2 regions of the Streptomyces sp. NBC_01689 genome follow, and region 2 is predicted to be linked to the other one. Evidence: riboswitches for the same ligand, from Rfam matches in the RefSeq annotation. Region 2 holds a riboswitch; the other holds the start of a gene.

Region 1 (7,773 bases), 3.1 Mb from region 2:
GCGGATGCTGCTGGGCTCCGGGATCATCCAGCTCGCGACCCGCACCCCGACCGCCATCGCGCGCGCGGCCCTGACCCTCTCCACCCTCTCCGAAGGTCGCTTCCTCCTCGGCCTCGGCTCCTCGGGCCCCCAGGTGATCGAGGGCCTGCACGGGGTGCCCTTCGCCCGCCCGCTGTCACGGATGCGGGAGACCGTGGACATCGTCCGCCAGGCGGTCGCGGGCGAGAAGATCGCCTACGAGGGGCGGGAGTTCACGATCCCGCTGCCGGGCGGCCGGGCACGGCCGATGCGGATGTCGATGCGCGCCGAGTACGACCTGCCCGTCTATCTGGCCACCCTGTCCCCCAAGATGCTGCGTCTCACCGGCGAAGTGGCGGACGGCTGGCTGGGCACGAGCTTCGTGCCGGAGGGCGCCAAGGAGGCGTACTTCGACCACCTGGACGCGGGCCTCGCCGCCGCCGGCCGTACACGTGCGAGCCTCGACGTGTGCCAGGGCGCCGAAGTGGCCTTCGCCGAGGACGAGGACGCCCTGCGCGCGATGGTGGCCGGCCGCAAGAAGGAGCTCGCCTTCAGCCTCGGCGGAATGGGCTCCGCCACCACGAACTTCTACAACGACGCCTACAGCAGGCAGGGTTGGGCGGAGATCGCCGCCGAGGTCCACGAACGCTGGCAGGCCGGGGACCGGGACGGGGCGGCGGGTCTCGTCACGGACGAGATGGTGCTCGGGACGACACTGATCGGTACGGAGGACATGGTGCGCGAGCGGCTGCGCGTCTGGCGCGCCGCCGGTGTCGACACCATCCGCTTCTATCCCGCGGGCGACACGCTCGACGCCCGGCTCACCACGCTGGGACGGGCACTCGATCTCGTACGCCGGACGGAGGCCGACGGCACGGACGGATGACGCGGGCGGGGCGGTGGTGCCCCGGCCCGCGAGCGGACCGACCGGATCCCGGACCCGGCGACCCGACATCCGGGATTGTTCACTTTGCGTGACGAAGTCGCTACATTCAGCGACGACCGGCCGTGATGATCACGGCCCGAGGCACGGAGCTGCCTTCATGCGACGCATCACTTCCAGGATCTGCACCCTCGCGGCCGCCACGCTGCTCGCGGTGACCGTCGGCCAGGCCGGACCGGCCGGCGCCGCCTCGGACGCCGCGTACTTCAACCTGCGGGACGTCACCGGCCACAACTTCGTCGTCGAGATCACCAGGCCGGGCCTGATCCAGGAAGCCCGTGACATCGTCAGGAACGGGGACCGCAAGGTCGTCATCGGCCGGATCATCAAGACCCAGGCCCGCTACAACCCCCAGTGGGACTTCCACTACAACCCCGACACGGTCAGCTTCGCCGACGCGGCCATCGAGGTCTGCGACGCCACCGTCCCCTATGTCGAGGACCACCTGGACGAGGCCGGCGGCGCCTTCCTGCCGGGCCTCTACTGGTGCCCCTGGACCGGACGCCTCACCGCCGAACTCTCCGCGCCGTAGGACACCCCCGCACGCGACGGGGCCGGCCGTCCCGACCGGGACGGCCGGCCCCGCCCCGCCCGGTCCGGGCACCGGCCGGTGAGCGGTATCGGCGCGGACACCGGAACAAGGGCGAAGCCGCGGCCGTGCGGGGCTACTTGAGCTCGGCGTCGGTGTAGTAGCCGGTCGCGACCAGGGCGACCTCGTAGTTGGACTTGTCGACGCTCTTCGGCTGCAGCAGATAGGCGGGCACGGCCTTGGCGCCGTTGTCGTACGTCCGGGTGTCGTTGACCCTCACCTGCTGGTGGGTGAGCACCGCGTCGACCATGGTCGCGGTGATGTCCGCGAGCTCCCGGGTGTCCTTGTACACGGTCTGCGCCTGTCCGCCCTCGATGATCGACTTCACCGAGGCGAGTTCGGCGTCCTGGCCGGTGATGACCGGCAGCGGTTTGGCGGCGGTCCCGTAGCCGTCGGCCTTGAGCGCGCCCAGGATGCCCATGGAGATGCCGTCGTAGGGCGACAGGACCGCGTCGACCTGCTTGGTGCCGTACGAATTGGCGAGGATGCCGGTCATGCGCTTCTTGGCGGTGGGGCCGTCCCAGCGCAGGGTCGTCACGTCGCTGAGCTCGGTCTCGCCGGACTGGACGATCAGCCGCTTGCTGTCGAGGTACGGCTTCAGAAGGTGCATGGCGCCGTCGAAGAAGTACTTGGTGTTGTTGTCGTCGGGCGAACCCGCGAAGAGCTCGATGTTGAACGGCCCCTTGCCGTCCTCCAGACCGAGCTTCTCCACTATGTAACGCGCCTGGAGCCGGCCCACCTGCTCGTTGTCGAACGAGGCGTAGTAGTCGACGTTCTTGGTGCCGAGAATGAGCCGGTCGTAGGAGATCACCGGGATCTTGGCGTCGGCGGCCTGCTGGAGCACGTTGTTCAGCGACTTGTTGTCGATGGCCGCGACGATCAGGGCGCTGACGTGCTGGGTGATCAGCTCCTGGATCTGCGACACCTGGTTCTTCGGGTCGTCGTCGCCGTAGACCAGCTTCGTCTTGTACCCCTTGGCCTGAAGGTCCTTGACGACGTTCTTGCCGTCGGCGATCCAGCGCTCGGAGGCCTGGGTGGGCATCGCGATGCCGATGGTGCCGCCCTCCGGGCTGTCCTCGCTGTCCTTGCCACAGGCGGACAGGGTGAGAGCGACGGAGACGGTTCCGGCGAGGGCGGCGAGGCCGGCTCTTCGGTTGCGCATGATGATCGATCCTTGTTCTTCTCGTCGTTGAGGAGATGACGGCATATCAGGTGACTGCGGAAAGGTATGAGGCCGGACGGAGGCGACCGCCACCGACGGGTTCCGAGCGCGACCCTCGGAACGGACGGAGGGAGATCCGTGGAGGCGGACACGGGCCGAACCTCACATGGAGCGGCATACACCGCGGTACGTCGGCTCGGCGGCCTCGCGGTTCGGCCCACGGCCGCCGAGGGCGCCACAACCCTTGGTTCATCACCACGGGCGTGGACTACCGGGGATTCCCCGCGAGATGACCGGTGGCCGGGTCGCTCGGCTTGAACGGGATTGGTGCTCAGAAGCCTCCGTGTCTCGCAGATTGCCGCTCGGTGCGCCGACGGCGCCCGGCACCGCCGGAGGCCTCGGCCCCGACGATCCCCCTACCGGCGTGCACCTCGGCGCATGTCGGCCCGCGCCACGGCACACCCCAGCCAGACGTGCGCCAACTTCATTGATGCGCAGGCCTGTTGCCCTTCACCGTTCGAAATATCGCCACGCATTCGGAACGTTGGCGTGACACTAGGTAGCGAGGATGCGGAGTGTCAACGGGGCAAACAGGTAACGATCCCGGTAAGGCTGTGGAGATCACCTTTGACCTCGGGCGGAACCTTTGTGGTGACGCCGGCCGGGCCCCCTCCCGGCAGGAGTAGCGGAATTCGGCGGGCGTCCGGCCCGGCCCGGCCGCGTGGCACGACACCTCCGCGGCCGCCGCTCCACCGCCGACGGGGTGACGCCGCCTCCTCGGCGGGCGCGTTCGCGCGATCATCCGCTTCGTTGTCCGGAAGACACGCGGCGGACGCTATGATCCGTGATCACGCGAACACGATCCGCGTCGGACATCGGTACGGCGCGCCGCTCCGGCCTGCGCGCTGCGCGCCGCGTCGCCGCCTGATCCTGGGGAGGGAGCATCCGTGCGACAGGTGACGACCGGCGACATCACCGGCGGTGCGGGCACCCGCCCGACCGCTCGACGACGATTCCCGAGCCGCCCGCCCCTCGGCCCACCGGGCGACATCCCCGGCCCACAGGCCGAGTTCGGCTGTCGGCACATCGACTGTGTCCGTGGCGTGTGCTCACGGCACGCGACAGGCCACCGGGTACAGGCGGCCGAACGGACCCCCGTTCTCGTCGCTCCTCGAACGGCAGCCGGGAGGAGGCGCGGCACAAGGCGGCCAGTCGGCGGCGTCCCACACCGGACCGACGCCGGCTGCCCCCGTCGGCCGGTCTTTCGGCCACCGCACGGACTGCCTGCCGCCGTACCGAGCCCCACTGCCGACATCCACACGGATCGCCGCACAGCTGCGCCGAGGTGCCGTCGCGGAACCGCTGTCCCTCCACCGTGTCGCCGCTCGGGGCCCGGCGGTTCCCGCCCCCGTGTCGACCGGGGTGCCGCATCCGCGTAAGAGGCCCTAACAGAAGCTGTTGATCATGTGACTTTCGGTTGGGATGGTCGTTGGTCTGGTCGTGGGAAAGCGTCAGTCGCGACCGTGGATCGTGTCGGATGAACTGTGGTCGCTCATCGAACCGTTGTTGCCCGTGCCGGCACCGAAGCTGGCGGAGGGCAGACCGCGTGTGCCGGACCGGCAGGCCCTGTGCGGGATCCTGTTCGTCCTGCACACCGGGATCCAATGGGAGTACCTGCCGCAGGAGTTGGGCTTCGGCTCGGGCATGACCTGCTGGCGGCGTCTGGCCGCCTGGAACGAGGCCGGAGTCTGGGACGCGCTGCATCTTGTGCTGCTGAAGAAGCTGCGGTCGAAGGACAAGCTGGACTGGTCGCGGGCGGTGATCGACTCCTCCCATGTCAGGGCAGCCCGACGCGGCCCAAAAGCGGACCCAGCCCGGTCGACCGCGCACGACCAGGCAGCAAGCACCACGTCCTGACCGACGCCCAAGGCATCCCCCTCGCCGTGTCGCTGACCGGCGGAAACCGCAACGACGTCACGCAGTTGCTCCCGTTGGTGGACAAGGTTCCGGCCGTGGCCGGACGCGTCGGCCGGCCCAGACGCCGCCCCGACGCACTACTCGCCGACCGCGGCTACGACCACGACAAGTACCGCCGCCTGCTATGGGACCGCGGCATTCGCCCGGTCATCGCCGAACGAGGTGTGGAACACGGCTCCGGCCTGGGCGTTTTCCGCTGGGTCGTCGAGAGGACCATCGCCTGGCTGCACGGCTTCCGCCGCCTACGCGTCCGCTGGGAACGACGAGACGACATCCACGAAGCCTTCCTCGGCCTCGCCACCTGCCTCATCACCCACCGCCACGTCCAACGCCTTTGTTAGGACCTCTAAGTCGTCGTCTCCGACCGACGGCCGTGTCGCCGCCCGCAGACCCGACCTGACGAGGACGGCGGGCTCTGGTCGCCAAGACCCTCGTGGACAGTGGTGCGACCCAACTGCCCACGGGCTCAGGTTTGTTCGTCGACGTCCGTCGTCCCGAGCAGTCGCTCGTCACCACAGGAGCCGAACAGGAGCCCACAGGAACGGCCCGTCGAGCAGGCACACGCGTCCGAGGCGGTTCGGCGGGTGCGCCACGTCCCCGCTGCCCCCCGCACTCCACACCGCGTGACGACGCGCCGCTGCCGCCCGGCGTCGGCACGATCGAGCCGTGACGATGGTGCGACCGCCGCAAAGGGCGGGTTCGCGCTCCGCACCACGACCCGCTGGTGAGGTGTGAGAACCGCCGCGGACGCCGTCCGGGGGACCAACAGGCCCCGCCCCGGCACCTCATGGACCGGGGCCCACTGGGACCCGTGAGCCGGTCACGGGTCGTCCGCTGTCGCGAGTGCCCACCCATCCGCACCCTCTCGCCGGACTGCGCGGAGACGCTCGGCAACAACGCCGGAGGGCCCCCGGACGGTACCGGGGGCCCTCCGCGCGGGGTCGTCCGCCGATGCCTCGGCGGTCCTCCCGGTGCGTCGACTCGGGTCGAAGGTGTCAGTGCGGTACGGGAGTTGCCCCCGCCGGAACGGCCGCCGGCCGCGGGACCAGCAGACGCTGCGCCAACTCGCCGAAGACCAGGCCGAATCCGGTCCACAGCGTGATCTGGATGGCGAGAGCCGAGGTACGGAACCGCCACAGCAGGGTGGCCGGGAAGTCCTTCGGCACCTCGTTGATGACCGGAAGGACCGCGAAGGCGATCCCGATCACGAGCGCGAAGAAGACGACCGCGGCGACGGTCGCGTGCCAGTTGCCCCATCGGGGTGCGAGTCGCTTGCCGAGGATCACCGCGGCGATCGCGAGCAGGACACTGAGCACCATCATCAGGAAGTACAGCGTCGTGCGCTTGCCGATGGTGTCGGGGTCGCCGACGGACGGCGGATTGGCCGGGTACTTCAGGAACGGCACGACGTACACGGCGACGAGCGCGCAGCCGGACAGCAGCAGCGCCGTCGCGCGCGGGCTGAAACGGCCCACGCGGCCGAGCGCGAAGCAGTACGCGAGGGCGGCGATGCCACCGAAGGCGACCCCGTAGATCAGCACACCGGTGGCGAGACCACCGGTGGACTGCAGGCTACGGCTGACGATCTCGACCTCGTGGCCGTGTGCCGGGGCATGGGCCTCTTCGAATCCGATGGCGTCGTCGACGCTGGGCTCACCCAGGAAGTAGGCGACGACGAGGGCCAGCACACCGGCGGCGAGGCCGGCGAGCATGCCCCGCACCAGAAGGTTTCTGACGGTTGCGGAGTTCATGGGTGCGCGGTGTCCCTCGTCAGTGGCAGGGGAAGCCGAGAAGGTGGCGGGCGTCGTGCACCCACTCGTGAACGTCCTCGCCGGAGACGACGGCGGTGGCGCCCTGTTCGGCGCCGACGAAGTAGAGCAGGACCAGCATCAGGATGCCGAAGAAGACCGCCCAGGGCACGATCGTGCCGATCGGCAGTTTGGCGGGGATCGGGGTGGCTGTCGGCGGAGCGACGGTCTGCGCCATGGCAGGACCTCCTCGGGAGTTCGCGTCCCATCTCGGTGGTGCACAGGACGACAGCTGCGGGTCTGACTTGAGAGATCCCCATGGAACGGGGACCTCGTTCACAGTGGCGCGACCGTGCCGGATTTCCACCGGCTTCCGCCATGCCGTCGTCGATATCGCACTGACCGTACCGCGTGCCGGGTTCACGGCCAAGACCGTCCCCTATGCCGTGATCTTCGTCTCGCCGGGCGGCGCGGACCGCCGTGACCTGTGGGTCAGCGGTCGGCGGAGCGGGCCGCCCGCCCCTCCGTCGCGGAGCTGAATGCCTGTCTCCGTCCGGTGGCCGTGAACTCCACGCCGGGGGTGCGCCGTTCGGGACGAGCCCCGTCGGCGTGGGGCGGCATGGTCACCCCACGCCGGTCGGCGGGACGGTCGGCGCGGAGCATGCCCTGCCCCGGTCTGTCGCACCCGGCGGCTCGGTCACCGAGGTGCCTCACCCGGGAAGTCGGCGCGGGAGAGGCCGAGTTCACGCGCGCCGATCGGCGCGAGGAAGCCGGCTACGTCCGCGTCGGTGACCTCGGCGAGCGTCGCCGGTGACCAGCGGGGGTCGCGGTCCTTGTCGATGAGCTGGGCGCGGACCCCCTCGACGAAGTCGGGCCGGGTGAGTGCCGCGCAGGAGACGCGGTACTCCTGGTCGAGCACCTTCTCCAGGGAACTGGCGCCGCGGGCCGCGCGCATCGCGGCGAGAGTGACCTTGAGCGCGGTGGGTGACCTGGTGAGCAGGGTCTCGGCCGCCTCCTTGGCCGCGCCGTCCCCGTGGTCCTGCAGGCGGGCGACGATCTCCTCGACGGTGTCGGCGGAGTAGCAGGCGTCGATCCAGTGCCGTGCCTCCGCGAGCACTCCGGCCGGCGCGGCCCCGGCGTGACGGTCCAGCACCTCCCGTACCGGCGCGTGCGCGAGCTCCTGGAGCAGCCGCGGCAGGGAGTCGGACGGCACGAAGTGGTCGGCCAGTCCGCACAGCAGGGCGTCACCCGCGCCGACCGCGTTTCCGGTCAGTGCCAGATGGGTGCCGAGTTCGCCGGGCGCGCGGGCGAGGAGAAAGGTGCCGCCCACGTCCGG
Region 2 (7,773 bases):
GTAGCCGTCGAGCCAGGCCTTGTAGGAGCCGCCGTGGGCGGCTTCACCGCTGTCGGTGGTGATGACACCGGTGGAGGCGGTCCAGGTGGTGTTGCCCGACTCGAAGCCCGGGTTGCCGAGCAGCTGCGCCGAGGAGCAGGTGCCACCGCCGCCCGAGGACACCGTCCAGGTGAAGGTGGCCGAGCCGGAGGCGCCCGTGCTGTCGGTGGCGGTGACCGTGGTGCTGTAGGTGCCGGCGGTGCTCGCGGTGCCGGTGATCGCGCCGGTGGAGCTGTTGATCGACAGGCCGGTCGGCAGTCCGCTCGCGCTGTAGGTGAGGGCCGCGCCCGCGCTGTCGCTCGCCGCGATCTGCAGGCTGACCGAGGCTCCGGTGGCGGTGGACTGGCTGCCGGGGCTCGTGACCGTCACGGTGTTGCCGGTGCTGGTGCCGGAGGTGAAGGCGGCGGTGCCGTGGGGGGTGCCCCAGCCGGTCGGTCCGTCGTATCCGGTGGTCGCGGTGCAGAAGTACGAGGTGCTGCACGAGCCGTTGTTGCCGCTGGTCACGTCGTAGAGGCTGGAGGTGTGGGCGTAGGGGTACTTCGCCGGGTAGTCGCCGCTGCCCGGGGTGCCGGCCAGCGCGTACACGCCCGCGATGATCGGCGCCGACGCGCTGGTGCCGCCGTAGACCGCCCAGCCGGAGCCGCCGTAGGTGTCGTAGACGGCCACGCCGGTGGCGGGGTCGGCGACCGCGGAGACGTCGGCCTCCATGCGCCGGGAGCAGCCGGTGTCGGTCTGCCAGGACGGCTTGGGGTCGTAGGCGGAGCAGCCGGAGCCGGTCCCCTCGGTGCTGCTGGTCTTCCACACGGACTCGGTCCAGCCGCGGGTGCCGGAGGACGCGGAGAGCGCGGTGCCGCCGACGGCGGTCACGTACTGGGAGGTCGCCGGGTACTCCGCTCCGTAGGCCTCGTCACCGGAGGAGACGGTGATGGCGACGCCGGGGTGCTTGAAGTACGAGGTGTCCTCGCCGGTCTGGGAGGAGGACTCGGCGCCGCCCCAGCTGTTGGAGACGAACTTCGCGCCGAGGGCGACGGCCTCGTTCTCGGCGGTGCCGAGGTTGGCGTCGGAGGGTGAGGTGGCCTCCACCAGGATGATGTTGCAGTTCGGGCAGACGGCGCTGACCATGTCGATGTCGAGCGCTTCCTCGCCCGCCCAGCCGCTGTCGTTCGTCGGCAGCGAGGTGGTCGAACCGGTCTGGCTCACCTGCTTGAAGCAGCCGTTCGCCTTGGTGCAGGCCGACAGCCCGAACTGCGAGCGGTAGGTGGCGAGGTCCGACTCGGCGTTGGGGTCGTTGTAGGCGTCGACCACGGCGACGGTCAGGCCCGAACCGCCGGTGGAGGGCAGGTTGTAGGCGCTGTGCAGGTTGGCCGGGCTGAGACCGGACACCGCGGCGGCGTCGGCGGAGACCGCGGCGGCGAGCTTCTGCTCGATGTCGGTGCGGCGCTGGGCGAAGCAGGCCGCGTGACCGGGCGTCGGGGTGCCGCAGAGACGGGTGGTCGGCACCTTCTGTCCGGCCCGGCCCGTCGGGTGGACGGCCTGGGCGGCCGGGGCGGTCAGGGCCCGCGCGTTCTGGGTGACGCGGGAGATGTGCCCGGTGGCGGGCGCGGTCCGGGCGCCGGCGGACGGGGCCGCCATGAGACCGGCGACGGTGAGGGCGAGGGCGGGGACCGCGACGGACAGGAGTCTTCGCAGCCGCCTGGTGGGTCTGCTGGAGCGTGTCTCACTCATGGGAGTGCTGCCTCCATCGGTTTGAGGCCGGTGCCGCGCGGGCCCGGGTGGGGCCGTACGCGGTTCCACAGCCGGGAGTGGGGTTCTCGGCGCTGTGCTGAGGTGCGGCCCGTGACGCGCGTAGCGCGGTGAACGCATCGCCTTGTCGTGGGCATGACACATTGATCGTCCTGGGACGCCACGGTGCGTGGCGGGGCGGGACGGCCAGAACGTAACCGGGGCGGACGGCGCACGAACAGTCACGCCCGAAGAACTTTGCCGCTCCATAGGCGGGGATTGGAAAGGGGATTGGCGTGGCTGGGGGCGGACGTGACGAAGCCGGGCCGCGTGCGCGGCCCGGCCTCGTCACCCGGGGAACCGTCGGGGAGGGTCAGAACTCCTCGTCGAAGCCGACCGAGCCCTCCACGGCGACCTGGTACGCCGAGGGGCGCCGCTCGAAGAAGTTGGTCAGTTCCTGGACGCCCTGCAGCTCCATGAACGAGAAGGGGTTCTCGGAGCCGTAGACCGGCGCGAAGCCGAGCCGCTGGAGACGCTGGTCGGCGACGCACTCCAGGTACTGGCGCATCGACTCGGTGTTCATGCCCGGCAGTCCGTCACCGCACAGATCGCGCCCGAACTGCAGCTCGGCCTCCACGGCTTCCCGCAGCATGTCGGTGACCTCCTGCTGGAGCCGGTCGTCGAAGAGGTCGGGCTCCTCCTTGCGGACGGTGTCGACCACCTCGAAGGCGAAGGACATGTGCATCGTCTCGTCGCGGAACACCCAGTTGGTGCCCGTCGCCAGACCGTGCAGCAGACCCCGGCTGCGGAACCAGTACACGTAGGCGAAGGCGCCGTAGAAGAAGAGGCCCTCGATGCACGCGGCGAAGCAGATCAGGTTCAGCAGGAAGCGGCGCCGGTCGGCCTTGGTCTCCAGGCGGTCCAGCTTCTCCACCGAGTCCATCCACTTGAAGCAGAACTCGGCCTTCTCCCGGATGGAGGGGATGTTCTCGACGGCCGCGAAGGCCGCCGTCCTGTCCTCCGGATCGGGCAGATAGGTGTCCAGCAGGGTCAGATAGAACTGGACGTGCACGGCCTCCTCGAACAGCTGGCGCGAGAGATACAGGCGCGCCTCGGGCGAGTTGATGTGCTTGTACAGCGTCAGGACGAGATTGTTCGCCACGATCGAGTCGCCCGTCGCGAAGAACGCGACCAGCCGGCCGATCATGTGCTGCTCGCCCTCGGACAGCTTCGCCAGGTCGGCGACGTCCGAGTGGAGGTCGACCTCCTCGACGGTCCAGGTGTTCTTGATCGCGTCCCGGTAGCGCTCGTAGAAGTCCGGGTAGCGCATGGGACGGAGGGTGAGTTCGAAGCCCGGGTCGAGCAGGTTCTTCTCGCCGTTCGGGGTGGACATCACTGGCAGGCCTCGCAGGACTCGGGGTTCTCAAGGGAGCAGGCGACGGCGTCGACGTCGTCGGCCTGCTGGAGGGGGATGGCCGTCTCGGGCCGCGCCTGCGGCTGCGCCTGTGCCTGGGCGGCACGGGCGATGCGGGTCGCGGGACGCGAGCGCAGGTAGTACGTCGTCTTGAGGCCCGACTTCCAGGCGTACGCGTACATCGAGGAGAGCTTGCCGATGGTCGGCGTCTCCAGGAAGAGGTTCAGCGACTGGGCCTGGTCCAGGAACGGCGTCCGGGCCGCGGCCATGTCGATGAGACCGCGCTGCGGGATCTCCCACGCCGTGCGGTACAGGTCGCGGACGTCCTGCGGCACCCAGGTGAAGCCCTGTACCGAGCCGTTGGACTCGCGCAGCGCCTCCCGGGTCTGCGCGTCCCACACCCCGAGCTTCTTCAGCTCCGCCACCAGGTAGGAGTTGACCTGGAGGAACTCACCGGACAGCGTCTCGCGCTTGAAGAGGTTCGAGACCTGCGGCTCGATGCACTCGTACACGCCGGCGATGGACGCGATCGTCGCGGTGGGCGCGATGGCCAGCAGGAGCGAGTTGCGCATGCCGACCGCGGCGATCCGCTCGCGCAGCGCCGCCCAGCGCTCCGGCCAGTTCAGCTCGACGTCGAAGTGGTCGGGGTGCAGCACCCCGCGGGCGGTACGGGTCTTCTCCCAGGCCGGGAGCGGGCCGTTGCGCTCGGCGAGGTCGGCGGAGGCCTCGTAGGCGGCGAGCATGACGCGCTCGGCGATACGGGTGGAGAGCGCGCGGGCGGCGGGCGAGTCGAAGGGCAGACGCAGCTTGAAGAAGACGTCCTGCAGGCCCATCGCGCCGAGACCGACCGGCCGCCACTTGGCGTTCGAGCGGCCCGCCTGCTCGGTCGGGTAGAAGTTGATGTCGACGACACGGTCGAGGAAGGTGACGGCGGTGCGGACCGTCTCGTCCAGGCGTTCCCAGTCCAGGTCGCCGGTGGCCGTGTCGACGAACGCGCCGAGGTTGACCGAGCCGAGGTTGCAGACGGCCGTCTCCCCGTCGTCCGTGACCTCCAGGATCTCGGTGCACAGGTTCGAGGAGTGCACGGTGTGGCCGGGCTCCGCCGTCTGGTTGGCCGTGCGGTTGGCGGCGTCCTTGAAGGTCATCCAGCCGTTGCCGGTCTGCGCCAGGGTGCGCATCATGCGGCCGTAGAGGTCGCGGGCCGGGATGGTCTTCTTCGCCAGGCCCTGCGCCTCGGCGGCGCGGTACGCCGCGTCGAACTCGGCGCCCCACAGGTCGACCAGTCCGGGCACGTCGGAGGGGGAGAAGAGGGACCACGGCGCGTCGGCGTCGACCCGGCGCATGAACTCGTCCGGGATCCAGTGCGCGAGGTTCAGGTTGTGCGTCCGGCGGGCGTCCTCGCCGGTGTTGTCCCGCAGCTCCAGGAACTCCTCGATGTCGGAGTGCCAGGTCTCCAGGTAGACCGCGGCGGCGCCCTTGCGCCGGCCGCCCTGGTTCACCGCGGCCACCGAGGCGTCGAGGGTCTTCAGGAACGGGACGATGCCGTTGGAGTGCCCGTTCGTCCCGCGGATCAGCGAACCGCGGGAGCGGACGCGGGAGTACGACAGACCGATGCCGCCCGCGTGCTTCGACAGCCGCGCGACCTGGTGGTAGCGGTCGTAGATGGAGTCCAGCTCGTCCAGCGGGGAGTCCAGGAGATAGCAGGACGACATCTGCGGGTGCCGCGTACCGGAGTTGAAGAGCGTGGGGGAGGAGGGGAGGTAGTCCAGGCGGCTCATCAGGCCGTAGAGCGCGGCCACTTCGCCCACCGACCGCTCCGTGTCGTCCTCGGCGAGGCCGCACGCCACCCGGAGCATGAAGTGCTGGGGGGTCTCGATGACCTTGCGGGTGATCGGGTGCCGGAGCAGGTAGCGGCTGTGCAGGGTGCGCAGCCCGAAGTAGCCGAAGCGGTCGTCGCCCGCGGTGTCGATCAGCGCGTCGAGACGGGCCTCGTGCCGGGCGACGAAGTCGGCCGTGCGGTCGGCGATCAGACCCTCGCGCAGGCCCGTGGTGATGGATTCGGAGAACGTCGTGACGCCCTGGGAGGCGGCTTCCCCGGCGATGCCGACCGTCAGCAGCCGGGCGGCCAGCCGTGAGTACACGGGGTCCTCGGAGATGAGTCCCGCGGCCGCCTCGATGGCCAGCTCGCGCAGCTCCGCGTCGTCCGCGTGGGCGGACCGGCCGCGCAGTGCCGCGGCGGCGACCCGGCCGGGGTCGGCGCCGGGGAGGTCGGCGGTGAAGTCGGTCAGGGTACGCAGCAGCGTGGTACCGGGACCGTCCGTCTCCGCCTGGGCCCGCTGCGCGGACTCCGCTTCCACCGGGGCCTGCTGGGCGGAAACTGAAACCGGGTCGGCTGGCGCGATGGTCACTTGGGGCTCTCCCTCGCTCGGCACGGGGCCTGGCGGAGGGCAGCGGGACACGCGACTCCATGACGGGTACGCGTGCGTCCACCGGCCCATTCCACGAGGCCCGGACGTCGTCGGCGCCCGGGCCGGCCGGCCCGGGGCACGCTGTCGGCAGGTCCTCGGACTCGAGCCCGTGCGCGAATGCGCACAAGTACACCGTTGCGGGACAGTTCCGGATTCGCACCGGATTCCCCTGCGGCGACAGCGAGCATGAGCATACATCTGGTGCCGGGCTGAGGAAGCACCCCCACATGTTGTGCCGTGTCGGCTCGGGAGGCGCGCTACGGAGTGTGGCTGAGAGCCAACTCGTAGGTGAGGAGGAGGATGTCGTCGAGGTGCGGAACGGGGTTCCAGTCGCGCTCCGGGGTGCGCGTGAAGCCGAGGCGTTCGTAGAGCCGGTGGGCGGCGTGCATGGTGCGCTGGGTGGACAGCACCACCCGCGCACAGCCCCCGGTGGCCCGTGCGCGGTCGACGCAGGCGCCGACGAGGGCCGTGCCCGCTCCCCGGCCGCGGGCCTCGCGCGCGACGGCGAGCATCCGGATCTCGGCCTCGCCCGGCCGGGCGATGTCGGCCAGGGGGCCGCCCCGGGGGACGAAGGTCACGGCGCCGAGGAGCCGTCCGTCCTCGACCGCGACGACCACCTCGGCCGCGGCGGCGCGCCGCGCGACGTCGCGCAGCGCGCCGAGATACGGGTCGTTCTCCCCGTAGTCGAGCAGCCCGTCGCCGAGATAGGCGCGCACGGTGATCTCGCCGACGCCGGGATACTCCTCGGGCCGTGCCGGTCTGATGATGAGGTCCATGCCCGGAGTGTGCATCAGACACACGGCGGCGGGCCGCCGGATTTCTCTCCGGCGGCCCGCCGCGCGTACCGCTGTCGCGCACCCCCGGCCGCTCCCGCCGGGCGGGCACGGCCGGCGGGAGCCTAGTGGCCCGCCTCCGCGGTGGCGGGGGGCAGTTCGACCTGGACCCCCGGGTCGCCGGCGTCCGCCGTGTAGTCCTCCGGGGACGTCTCGTCGGTGCCGTCGGGCGCCTTGAAGGCGCGCAGGACGAAGGTGAGGACGACGGCGACCACCACGTTCATCACGAACGCGGTGAGGCCGATGTATCCGATCTCCCCGATCCCCGGGATCTCCTTGGAACTGCCGCCGAAGTGCTTCTGGGTCGGCGAGGCGACCCCGTAGGCGGCGAGCGTGCCGTAGAGCATGCCGACCGCCCAGCCCCCGAGCAGTGCCCAGCGGTGGAACCAGCGCGTGAACAGCCCGCCGACCAGGGCCGGGAAGGTCTGCAGGATCCAGATGCCGCCCAGGAGCTGGAAGTTGATGGCGACCGTCTTGTCCATCGTCAGGACGAAGACCAGCGCGCCCACCTTCACCAGGAGCGAGACCAGCTTGGAGACCTTCGTCTCCTGCTCCGGGGTCGCGTCCGGCCTGATGAAGTCCTTGTAGATGTTGCGGGTGAAGAGGTTCGCGGCCGCGATGGACATGATGGCCGCGGGGACCAGCGCCCCGATGCCGATCGCGGCGAAGGCGACCCCCGCGAACCAGTCCGGGAACATGTCCTCGAAGAGCTGCGGGATGGCCAGCTGGCCGTTGGTGACCTTCACCCCGGCCGCGATCGCCATGAAGCCGAGCAGGGCGAGCAGGCCCAGCATCAGGGAGTAGAGCGGCAGGATCGTGGTGTTGCGCCGGATCACCTCACGGCTGCGGCTGGACAGCGTCGCGGTGATCGAGTGGGGGTACATGAACAGGGCGAGCGCGGAGCCGAGCGCCAGGGTGGCGTAGGTCCACTGCCCGGCCTGGGCCGGTACGATCCCGCCCGCGCCGGCGGCGGCGTACTTCTCGCTCGCCGCGTGGAAGATCTCGTCGAAGCCGCCCAGCTTGATCGGGATGTAGATGATGGCCACCGCGATCACGATGTAGATCAGGGTGTCCTTCACGAACGCGATCAGGGCCGGGGCGCGCAGTCCCGAGGAGTAGGTGTACGCGGCCAGCACGCCGAAGGCGATGAGGAGCGGGAGGTCCTTGACGAACCAGTTGGTGTTCTCGCCGCCGCCGACGCCCATCACGTCCAGCACGGCCTGGATGCCGACCAGTTGGAGCGCGATGTACGGCATGGTCGCGAGGATGCCGGTGACGGCCACGGCCAGGGACAGTC

The links. Region 2 has a riboswitch for cobalamin ahead of OG776_RS16245 (ribonucleoside-diphosphate reductase subunit alpha). Riboswitches for the same ligand answer to the same signal wherever they lie in the genome.
Region 1: another riboswitch for cobalamin. It lies ahead of OG776_RS03115 (CbtB domain-containing protein); the one in region 2 lies ahead of OG776_RS16245 (ribonucleoside-diphosphate reductase subunit alpha).

What each region holds. Positions count from the first base shown of each region.
Region 1 covers NZ_CP109592.1:777,079-784,851, forward strand. The annotation lists gene OG776_RS03090 (LLM class flavin-dependent oxidoreductase) at 1-904, shown strand, start outside; gene OG776_RS03095 (BP74-related protein) at 1,062-1,493, shown strand; gene chvE (multiple monosaccharide ABC transporter substrate-binding protein) at 1,627-2,712, opposite strand; one part of gene OG776_RS03105 (IS5 family transposase) at 4,195-4,573, shown strand; one part of gene OG776_RS03105 (IS5 family transposase) at 4,573-5,030, shown strand; gene OG776_RS03110 (CbtA family protein) at 5,685-6,440, opposite strand; gene OG776_RS03115 (CbtB domain-containing protein) at 6,460-6,675, opposite strand; cobalamin riboswitch at 6,711-6,856, opposite strand; gene OG776_RS03120 (enoyl-CoA hydratase/isomerase family protein) at 7,135-7,773, opposite strand, start outside.
Region 2 covers NZ_CP109592.1:3,859,424-3,867,196, reverse strand. The annotation lists gene OG776_RS16255 (putative Ig domain-containing protein) at 1-1,764, opposite strand, end outside; gene OG776_RS16250 (ribonucleotide-diphosphate reductase subunit beta) at 2,135-3,154, opposite strand; gene OG776_RS16245 (ribonucleoside-diphosphate reductase subunit alpha) at 3,154-5,583, opposite strand; cobalamin riboswitch at 5,713-5,837, opposite strand; gene OG776_RS16240 (GNAT family N-acetyltransferase) at 5,901-6,419, opposite strand; gene mctP (monocarboxylate uptake permease MctP) at 6,542-7,773, opposite strand, start outside.